Regions from separate parts of the Aliivibrio sp. A6 genome, predicted to be linked through region 1. Evidence: predicted binding sites of a transcription regulator. Region 1 holds the regulator's gene; each other region holds the start of a gene.
The links. Region 1 encodes PurR, which represses purine synthesis genes. Its sites were predicted from a motif close to TNANGNAAACGTTTNCNTNA; they were not measured.
Positions count from the first base shown of each region.

Region 2: a site for PurR is predicted at 2,026-2,045, ahead of pckA (phosphoenolpyruvate carboxykinase (ATP)). Genes of this name have one in related genera too.
Region 3: a site for PurR is predicted at 1,536-1,555, ahead of PVK70_RS14760 (inosine/guanosine kinase). Genes of this name have one in related genera too.

Region 1 covers NZ_JARACR010000036.1:17,085-20,372, reverse strand. The annotation lists gene PVK70_RS16465 (TfoX/Sxy family DNA transformation protein) at 33-620, opposite strand; cyclic di-GMP riboswitch class I at 747-828, opposite strand; gene purR (HTH-type transcriptional repressor PurR) at 985-1,992, opposite strand; gene torD (molecular chaperone TorD) at 2,266-2,913, opposite strand; gene torR (two-component system response regulator TorR) at 3,149-3,288, shown strand, end outside.
Region 2 covers NZ_JARACR010000023.1:48,969-52,256, forward strand. The annotation lists gene PVK70_RS13665 (AsmA family protein) at 1-40, opposite strand, end outside; gene pckA (phosphoenolpyruvate carboxykinase (ATP)) at 220-1,845, opposite strand; gene hslO (Hsp33 family molecular chaperone HslO) at 2,187-3,062, opposite strand; gene hslR (ribosome-associated heat shock protein Hsp15) at 3,114-3,288, opposite strand, start outside.
Region 3 covers NZ_JARACR010000027.1:24,108-27,395, reverse strand. The annotation lists gene PVK70_RS14765 (peptidylprolyl isomerase) at 1-28, shown strand, start outside; gene PVK70_RS14760 (inosine/guanosine kinase) at 115-1,419, opposite strand; gene PVK70_RS14755 (GMP reductase) at 1,882-2,925, shown strand; gene PVK70_RS14750 (hypothetical protein) at 3,007-3,207, opposite strand.

The DNA.
Region 1 (3,288 bases):
TGGTATAAAATTGGTAATAACAGCGAGTTAATCTATAGTTGCTTTCTTAATTCATCTCTGGTCGCTGATGGAATAACAGACCAGTGAGTGCCTTTTATAGCACCTTCAAGAGACCAAAGTAATTCATCGCTCACACTGCTAGAGTGCGTTTGTTGAATGGCTTTGTATGCGTTAACTGACCCTGTATCACGAAGTTCTTCAACAGTATTAATACCTGCCTTTTTAAGCATTCGTTCTGTTGCTAATCGTAAATTTGGTAGGTCTTTAATTCGAGATGGACCTTCTGATTTCTGTTTTTCTTTATCTTTTTTAGCGACATCTAGAGCGATAACCGCTTGTAATAAGATTGAATCAGGTTCTTCCCAACATTCTGCTGAAATTGCAAAATATTTGGTCACGACAGGAAAACCACGTTTTTTATAAACGTATGGTTCAAATCCTTGCTCTTTAAATAAGTTGATAGTGTCATCACTTGCTCTTAAATGCAGCTTATCTTGAACGACAAGTGCGAACATAGTGCTGTCGATAAATATACCGAAACCACCAAACATAGAACGTGAAGTGATCTTTCCTAGAGAGGAGAGGAGACGGAGTGATTCTTTTAGTACTGGTTTATCCATTGCAATAATTCTCGGTTAGTAAGTCTATGTCACTAAACAACTGAGCCCGAGGAAATAGTAGCAAGTTCAAAATATAGAATTGTTATTTTAAAGTAAAAATTAACAATGCATAAAAGAATACTTGCCATCGGCAACCCCGCTACCCTATATAAAACTTAGGCCGGAAGCTTTGCGTCCTGCACTTTCGCACAGTTTGCCCTGTTCGTGACTTTGGATGATGATATAGCAATCAATAAGTCAAGAGACCAAAAAAAATCAAAAAATGTGATCTTGCTCCATAAAATTAACGTCATTTTTGTTAAGTTGGTTCAACTTTTCCTTGAGAATGACGTTGATTGTTCTTGTTTTGTAAATTTAAACTTTATTATTTAGTCTTATCAAAAACACTATTTCGAGATACTACTTCAGGCTGCATTTCAAAAATACGACGCTCGTGATGTTTATCTTTTATACGCTCTAATAAAATTTCAACCGCGGTTTTTCCGACTCTTCGCTTAGGTTGATGAATTGTAGTGAGTGGTGGAGAGAAATAAGCAGATAACTCAATATTATCATATCCAATCACTGAGATATCTTCAGGTACACGTAAACCAGACTGTTTAATTCGACTAATCGCGGCTAATGCCATAATGTCATTGAAACAGAATATAGCCGTTGGCTGTTTGTCCATTGCGATTAGTTTATCTATCGCTTTAGCTGCAGAAGCACATTCAAAATCACCTTCTAAAATCCAATTTGGATTAAAGGCTAATCCTGCCTCTTCATGCGCACGTTTAAAACCATGGATTCGCTCATTACACGTTGCCTTATCTGCTTGACCAGTAATGCATGCGATTTCAGTATGACCTTTTTCAATCAAATGTTTAGTCGCTAAGTAACCACCTTTTTCTGAATTATCAATGATTTTATCTGTGTGTGGGCTGTCTGGGCCCCAGTCCATGATAACCATAGGTAGTTCAGTGTTTTTCTCAAGAAGAGCAAGAAGTTGCTCATTTAGATCAGAACACATAACAAGTAAGCCATCTACTCGTTTCTCTGCCAGCATACGGATGTAATGTTTTTGCTTTTCTAGATCACCTTCGGTATTACACATAAACAATGTGTAGCCTTGCTTGTAACAGTAATTTTCAACACCGTGCATTACTTCTGCAAAAAAAGGATTGAATGATTGCGTTACTAGCATACCGATAGTTCGTGTTGTGTTGCATTTTAAACTACGAGCTACGGCACTTGGTGCGTAATTTAATTCGTCGACAGCTTCCCACACGCGTTTTTGTGTTGCTTCAGCAACGAAGCGAGTTTTATTTATTACGTGAGATACGGTTGTTGTTGATACCGCTGCTAATTTTGCAACGTCTTTAATTGTAGCCATATTTAAGCCTTAACATAGTTAAATAAGGGGCTATTTATGTTCCAACAAAATAGGTGTTGCTCTTTTAAAGAACTGATGGAAGATAAATAGGCCCTGATAAATGAAAAAAACCGCTAAAAATGCGGCTTTTATTTAATGTTTTAATTTTATCGTTTGCGTACACATACTATAGGTAAAGTATAGTGCAAACAATTATTGATTTCATAAATTCTAGTTGTAATCTGATTTATATCACGTACTTGTTAATTTATATCATCAAAATGAGTGACTCAATTACTCACCAGTAAGGAATGCAGCATCTAACTGTAAGAACGTCACTAAGAAATGTGTAACCGCTGCGTAGAAGCCGAACTCATCTCGCTCTTGGCAGATTTGGCTAAAGCGTGGTGTCCATGATAAGAGTTGCTCATTAATGAAGTTTAACTGAGCGGCCATGTAAGCTTCAAATTCTTCTTCAGAAGCTTGTTGGTTTGTCATTACGATTAAATTACCAAGAAAATCAAGTTCAATGGCAATGTGATCGGCAGGCTCATTAAATTCAGCTTTTTGTGCGATGTTATATTTCTCTAATAGTGCACGCATTTCTTGTGCTGGTTTTGCATTCAAAAGACCTGATTTATCAAGGTATAGTGATGCATAAGGTAGGGCACTGCTTTTATCTGAACCTAAAAAAGCTTGGCAAAAGTCGGCAGAAAGTTCAAGTTGTGCGTCTTCACGTTTTTGTAATTGATTTAACTTTTCAATTAGAGCACTCACTGAGCTAGATAATTCTGCGGTTTCAGCTAAGTTTGATAAAAATGTACGAACTTCAAAGCTATTGTATTCTTCTAATTGTTCTGCGGTTAATTCGCTTGTTAATAAACTTGATAACCACCAGTAAATTTCAGCGCGTTGTTCGTTAAATGCAGTCAATTCGTTCATGTATTCGTCACTCCAAAAAATTTATATGGGAATTGTACTGGATAAGTGTGAAAAGGAATAGCACCTATCATTAACAGCGTGTATAAATATATATGTAAAGATTAAAGCCGAATTTTGGTTAAGATTTGTTTTGAATCAAACAAATCACAGATATATCAATTGAAAATTGGCATTATTACAAAATATGAATAGAATAAGATAAGAACCATCCAAATAACCATAAAAAGAGAAAATTATGAGCTATCACATTTTAGTTGTTGAAGACGAAGTGGTAACTCGCTCTAAACTTGTAGGCTATTTTGAAGCCGAGGGATATCAAGTGAGCGAGGCTGAAACAGGTGCAGAAATGCGAACTATTTTGGCTGAACAAAAAGT
Region 2 (3,288 bases), on a different contig from region 1:
AAGAGATAAGCCAACCAAGGCTTTTCAGTGTGGTATACATTGTTAACTCCAAAAGAAAAATAGGAACAGAAAGAGTGGAGTAAAAATCAGATGCAATCAAGTTATTGTGATGGTTTACTCAGAGGTAATCACTGTTTTGGGCTCTTGTTTGAACTGATTGCATAAAAAAGCCCTTCACAAGGGAAGGGCTTGACGTTATCGGTGGATAATCTTGCTTACTTAGTTAAGTTGAGGACCCGCTTTAACAAGTGCTTTTCCTTCGTCATTATCAGTGTATTGAGCGAAGTTTTTAATGAAGCGCTGGGCCAGATCTTCTGCTTTACTGTCCCATTGTAGTGGGTCAGTGTAAGTATCACGAGGATCTAGGATTGAAGTATCAACACCCGGTAGTGATGTTGGAACTTCTAAGTTAAAGACTGGGATATTTTTGGTTTCAGCGTGGTCAATAGAGCCATCTAAAATAGCATCAATAATTGCACGAGTATCTTGGATAGAGATACGCTTACCTGTGCCATTCCAACCCGTATTAACAATGTACGCTTCTGCGCCAACGGCTTCCATTCGTTTAACCAGTACTTCTGCATACTGTGTTGGGTGCAGTGTTAAGAACGCCGCGCCAAATGCTGCTGAGAACGTTGGTGTCGGCTCAGTAATACCACGTTCAGTGCCTGCTAACTTAGCAGTAAAACCTGAAAGGAAGTGGTACTTAGTTTGTTCTGGCGTTAGTTTTGCTACAGGAGGTAGAACACCAAATGCATCAGCCGTTAAGAAGATCACTTTATTTGCATGACCCGCTTTTGATACCGGCTTAACGATATTATCAATGTGATAAATAGGGTAAGAAACACGCGTATTTTCGGTTTTCGAACCGTCATCAAAATCAATCGTGCCATTACTACGAACAGTAACGTTTTCTAGTAGTGCATCACGGCGGATTGCGTTGTAGATATCAGGTTCAGCTTCTTTAGATAGGCGAATGGTTTTTGCGTAGCAACCCCCTTCAAAATTAAAAATACCATCATCATCCCAACCGTGCTCATCATCACCAATAAGCTGGCGTTTTGGATCGGTTGAGAGTGTGGTTTTTCCGGTTCCTGATAAACCGAAGAATACTGCTACATCGCCTTCTTCACCCACATTGGCAGAGCAGTGCATTGAAGCAATTCCTTTTAGCGGAAGAAGGTAGTTCATCATTGCGAACATGCCTTTTTTCATCTCACCGCCGTACCAAGTACCACCAATGATTTGCACTCGCTCTGTTAAGTTGAAGGCAATAAAGTTTTCTGAATTTAATCCGTGCTCTACGTAGTTAGGGTTAGTGGTTTTCGCACCGTTCATGACTACAAAATCGGGTTCAAATGTTGCAAGTTCTTCTTCTGTTGGTCGAATAAACATGTTTTTTACGAAGTGTGCTTGCCATGCTACCTCAGTAATAATACGAACACTTAATCGTGTATCTGGGTTAGCACCACAATAACCGTCGATAACAAACAGACGTTTACCAGAGAGTTGTTTTGTTACTAAGGATTTTAGATCATCCCAAACTGCAGGAGTGATGGCTTTATTGTCGTTTTTACCTTGATCTGACCACCATAATGTATCTTTGGTTGTCTCATCTTTTACGATGTATTTATCTTTTGGTGAACGACCAGTAAAAATACCAGTATCTACCGCAACTGAGCCGAGCTCTGTCATTACTCCACGCTCATAACCTTCTAAATCTGGGCGTGTTTCTTCTTCAAACAATTGTTCATAACTAGGGTTACGGAGTACTTCAGTAACATCAGTTAAGCCATGTTGAGTAAGATCAAGTTGTGCAGCCTTTTTGTGTTCCATAACAGTCATAGGTGCTCCTTAGAGGAATTTTTTGTAGGGACTTTTAATTTATTTGTAATTATTTGTGTTCTGCTAAGCATGCTAACAATGCGGTAAATTGAAAACAGGGAGATGAATCATAAAATAACCATAAAGTAGTAGTGGTTGTTTTATCGCCATCACAAAATAGCAATAGTCCTATTCTACTCTTAATGAAATCGTTTGCGCCAGATGTAATTGATTATTATTTAAGCAAAATTAAGTGTGGATAAGTGGAATAAAAAGTGTGGTTTATATCAAATTTAGTTATAAAAAAGCCAACCTAGCGGCTGGCTTTGAGACAAAATAAGAGACTTATTCTATGCGGTAAATTAATGAACGGTGTCATTACCTTTTGTTGCTTGTTCAAAAAGATTGGCAACATCAATACTGTCAAAATCGTAGCTTGTGCCACAGTAATCACAATGAAGAGAGATTTTCCCTTCAGTTTTGATGATGTCATCAACTTCTGCTTTTTCAATAGTGATGATTGCACCGCCACTGCGTTCGCGCGAACAACCACAGAAAAATTCAACCTGTTGAGGTTCAAACAGTTGTACTTTATCTTGGTTGTATAAACGATACAGAACTTCTTCGCCTTCTAAGCCAAACAGCTCTTCGTTTTTAATGGTGTCAGTTAATTGCTCTAGGTGCTCGAAGTCATCAGCAGAGCCAGTGCCATCAGGCATGACTTGTAGAAGCATACCAGCAGCATGAGGTTTACCTTCAAATTCACCAAGACGAAGCCATAAGCGCGTTTTTAGTTGCTCTGAACGCTCAAAGTAACCTTCAAAACACTGTGCTAAGTTTTCACCTTCTAGTGCAACAACACCTTGATAACGCTCACCATCTTTTGGTGTTATAGTGATAACTAGATAACCTTTACCCATTAGTTGATGCAAGGTTGCGTCTTCTGCAATATCGCCATTAAAACGAGCAACACCACGTACTTTCTGGTTGTTATCGCCATTGATAACCGCTAGGGATACTGGACCGTCACCTTGTAATTGAAGGGTAATTGAACCTTCAAATTTTAGCGTTGCAGTTAATAAAGTCGTTGCAACCAATAGCTCACCCAATAAGTTTTGAACTGGCTTAGGGTATTCCTTGCTAGAAATGATTTGTTGGTAAGCATCATCTAGTTGAACTAATTCACCACGAACAGATAAATCTTCAAATAGGTAACGATGCAGTGTGTTATTTGCCATGAAATACTCCAGCAATTGTATTAAGGGTTGTCATTACGCACAGTATAGCGGTTATTGTTGCTTGAATCTCATGATATCACGTCGCTGTTTTTTATCTGGACGCTTATCAGGGTGTGGGCTGCCAAGTGAATTAAGTTTGCGTAGTTTTGCATTCTCTTCACGCTGCTTGATGCTGATTGGAGTTTCTTTATAAAGAGTTTGTGCAACAGGTGCGCCACGACGCTGA
Region 3 (3,288 bases), on a different contig from region 1:
TGTAGTGAAGGTGCTTTACCGTACTTAAATAGCCAGTTAAAAGTCGTATTACAGATACAAAAAATCCGACGTTTGGCGTCGGATTTTTTTATGAAGGAACAATAAGGTTTTAGCTTAACGCTCCCAGTATGCTTCTTCTAAACAATCTTCACGTTCAGGCATTGATTTAGATAAACGTGGTGAGTGTTGAGTTAATACTTCGTAGCTTGCACGGTTTGAATACTTACAAATTTGAGAGAAAGAAGAGTAAGTTAAATATTCTGCATCGTGCTTACTTGAGTTTGGCACATTCTCTTTATGGTAGTAATTTGCAGCCATGTCATGAAGTAAAGCAGATAATGCTGCATCGCCTGCACCATTAGTGTTTTTAATCTCCATTGGGCCACCCATGTAAGGGGCAATGTGAGAAGACACTTTAATTGGTTTGGTACATTGTGCTTTCATCATTGGGCGGCTGTATTCAAAACGGTTGAATTCAGGGATGTTACCAGGAAGAAGTGGCTTGTCCGTTTCGCGTTTAATGCTTTCTTCTGTAAAGCCAGCCATGTATAAACCAACAGGACCCGCAGTACAAAGTACTAAGTCAACCCACTCTAATGCTTTATCTGCTGCTAGTAGGGGATCTTTCTCACCAGTAAGGGCTTCAGCTTCTTCTTCGTTCATTGCAACAACCGTTACATTTTCTTTTAAGAAAGCTTGCCACCATTCTGCTTTGCCTTCGATAACGTACTTAGTGCCTAGAGTTAGAACTACAGGAACGTTATGAGATTTTGCACAATCAATCGCTTTTTGAACTGCATCCATCATAGGATCGCCTTCTTTACCACGAACTAGATAAGAAGAAATCACTAAAGCAGAGGCTTTTTCAAAGATATGCTCAGGAACGTGAGCAGGGCACAGTTGGTTCATGTCACCTTCATTGATTGCAAACGTGCGTTCGCCATCTTCAGAAATCAAGGTGTAACAACGACCGATAGGGCCTTGAACTGGTTGTAGGTGATCTAAGTCCATACGGCTTGTTGTATTACATAAGTAACGATAAGCGTAAGAGCCGATTTTGATGTTTTCACTCATAACGCCAAGCAGGATAGATTTGCTGTCTGCTAACACTGAGTAGTTATGAAGGGTATTACCAATGGTATCACCAGGATACTCATGACTGATCAAGTTTCTTTCAAACAGTTCTTTATATAAAGCTTCTGCTTTTGATTCTTCAAGAACCAGTGAATGACCTTTACTTAACTGGTGACGCGCTAAGAAATCATCATCGACCTTAGCTTCAATGTCGACAATGGTTTGACCAACACCAATAAGGTGGGTGCGTTCAAGTTTAGGCGTTTGTTTGATTTGATTCACTAATGGATCGCGAGTGTGAACAGGAAAATAGTGTTTAGACTTACGTTGGCCAGGAAACTTCATGAATTAAAGATCAGTTAATAAGTGAATTTTCCAAGATTATATCACAAGTTTTTTCATTAACGTTCATCAATCGATTAAAAAAATGAGATATAGATCACTCGTGATTTTTAATCGATTACCGCAAACGTTTACTTTGTAAAAATATCTTAAAATCTTATCAGAATGATGGTTTATATATCCTGCTGTTTTAGTGCAGTCTGTTAGAGTTATATTTTGCTTATTCTGCTGTTTTAGGTGAAGTGTTCTGTTTGTTGGCTTTTGTTTGCAGATTTATCAATAGTATCATAAAAAAAATTGAATTATCAGGCTTGCAGAATAAGTTTCCGGCCCTATAATACTGAAAACCGGAGCGCCTGCCAGCGCCCCGGTTTTTTTGTGCCTGCTATCTTGGATTGTTAACTGCCTTCTGCCAAAGGCAACAAGAGATAGTAGAGCCACTATCGATAATACGAGGAATTTATCATGCGTATCGAACAAGAATTAAAGTTAGGCTTCAAAGATGTACTGTTTCGTCCTAAGCGTTCAACACTGAAAAGTCGCTCTCAAGTCGAATTAACCCGCGAGTTTACATTCAAACACAGTGGACGTCAATGGTCTGGTACACCAGTAATTGCAGCTAATATGGATTCTGTTGGTAGTTTCGCTATGGCTAAAGCGCTTTCTGAGCACGGTGTAATGACGGCGATACATAAACACTACACTGTTGAAGATTGGGCTGGTTTTGTAAAAGAGAACGATGCATCTGTTCTTAAAAATTCAATGGTTTCTACGGGTACATCTGAAGCAGATTTCCAAAAGACAAAAGATATCATGGCATTAACAGATGACTTAATCTTTATTTGTATCGATATCGCAAACGGTTACTCTGAGCATTTAGTTCAATATGTAGAGAAAGTACGTGCTGAATTCCCAGACAAAGTGATTTCTGCTGGTAATGTTGTTACTGGTGATATGGTTGAAGAACTTATCCTAGCTGGTGCTGATATCGTTAAAGTAGGTATTGGCCCAGGTTCTGTATGTACTACACGCGTTAAAACAGGTGTTGGTTACCCACAACTTTCTGCAATCATTGAATGTGCTGACGCAGCGCACGGCCTTGGTGGTCGTATCATTGGTGACGGCGGCTGTTCATGTGCTGGTGACGTGTCTAAAGCGTTCGGTGGCGGTGCTGATTTCGTAATGCTAGGCGGTATGCTAGCTGGTCACGAAGAGTCAGGTGGTGAAGTTATCGAGCAAGACGGTAAGCAGTTCATGAAATTCTATGGAATGTCTTCACAAAGCGCGATGGACAAGCACTCAGGTGGTGTTGCTAAGTACCGTGCAGCTGAAGGTAAAACCGTACTATTACCATTCCGTGGTTCAGTTCATACAACGATTTCTGACATCCTTGGCGGTGTACGTTCAACTTGTACATACGTAGGCGCGGCGCAGCTTAAAGAGCTAACTAAGCGTACTACTTTCATCCGAGTACAAGAGCAAGAGAACAACGTTTTCGGTAAAGAGTGATAGCAAGGTTTATTGAAAGCATTTAATTGAAAAAGGGCCACAAATAAGTGGCCCTTTTTATTTTAAATAGGTATAGAAAAATCAATTATTATAGTATCTTTCGCCATCAATTACCCAGCTTGAAACAACGTTAGAGTCTCTTAGCTCTACCTTAATTTCGGTCATGTTTCGCGCACCTTTACCTAATAGTTCAGAGTAAAGTGTTTCTGCTTCTCTTTCTGCAGTTGCTTGGCCTTTTGTTCCTAGCTCAGCGGGTACTTTATATATAAATTCAGGTTTCATGGTAATCCTTCTCCTTTCAACTTCATTCTCCTAAACCATAACATGTTTCTTTAACAGAAGGTAAACTTATCTCTCATAAAA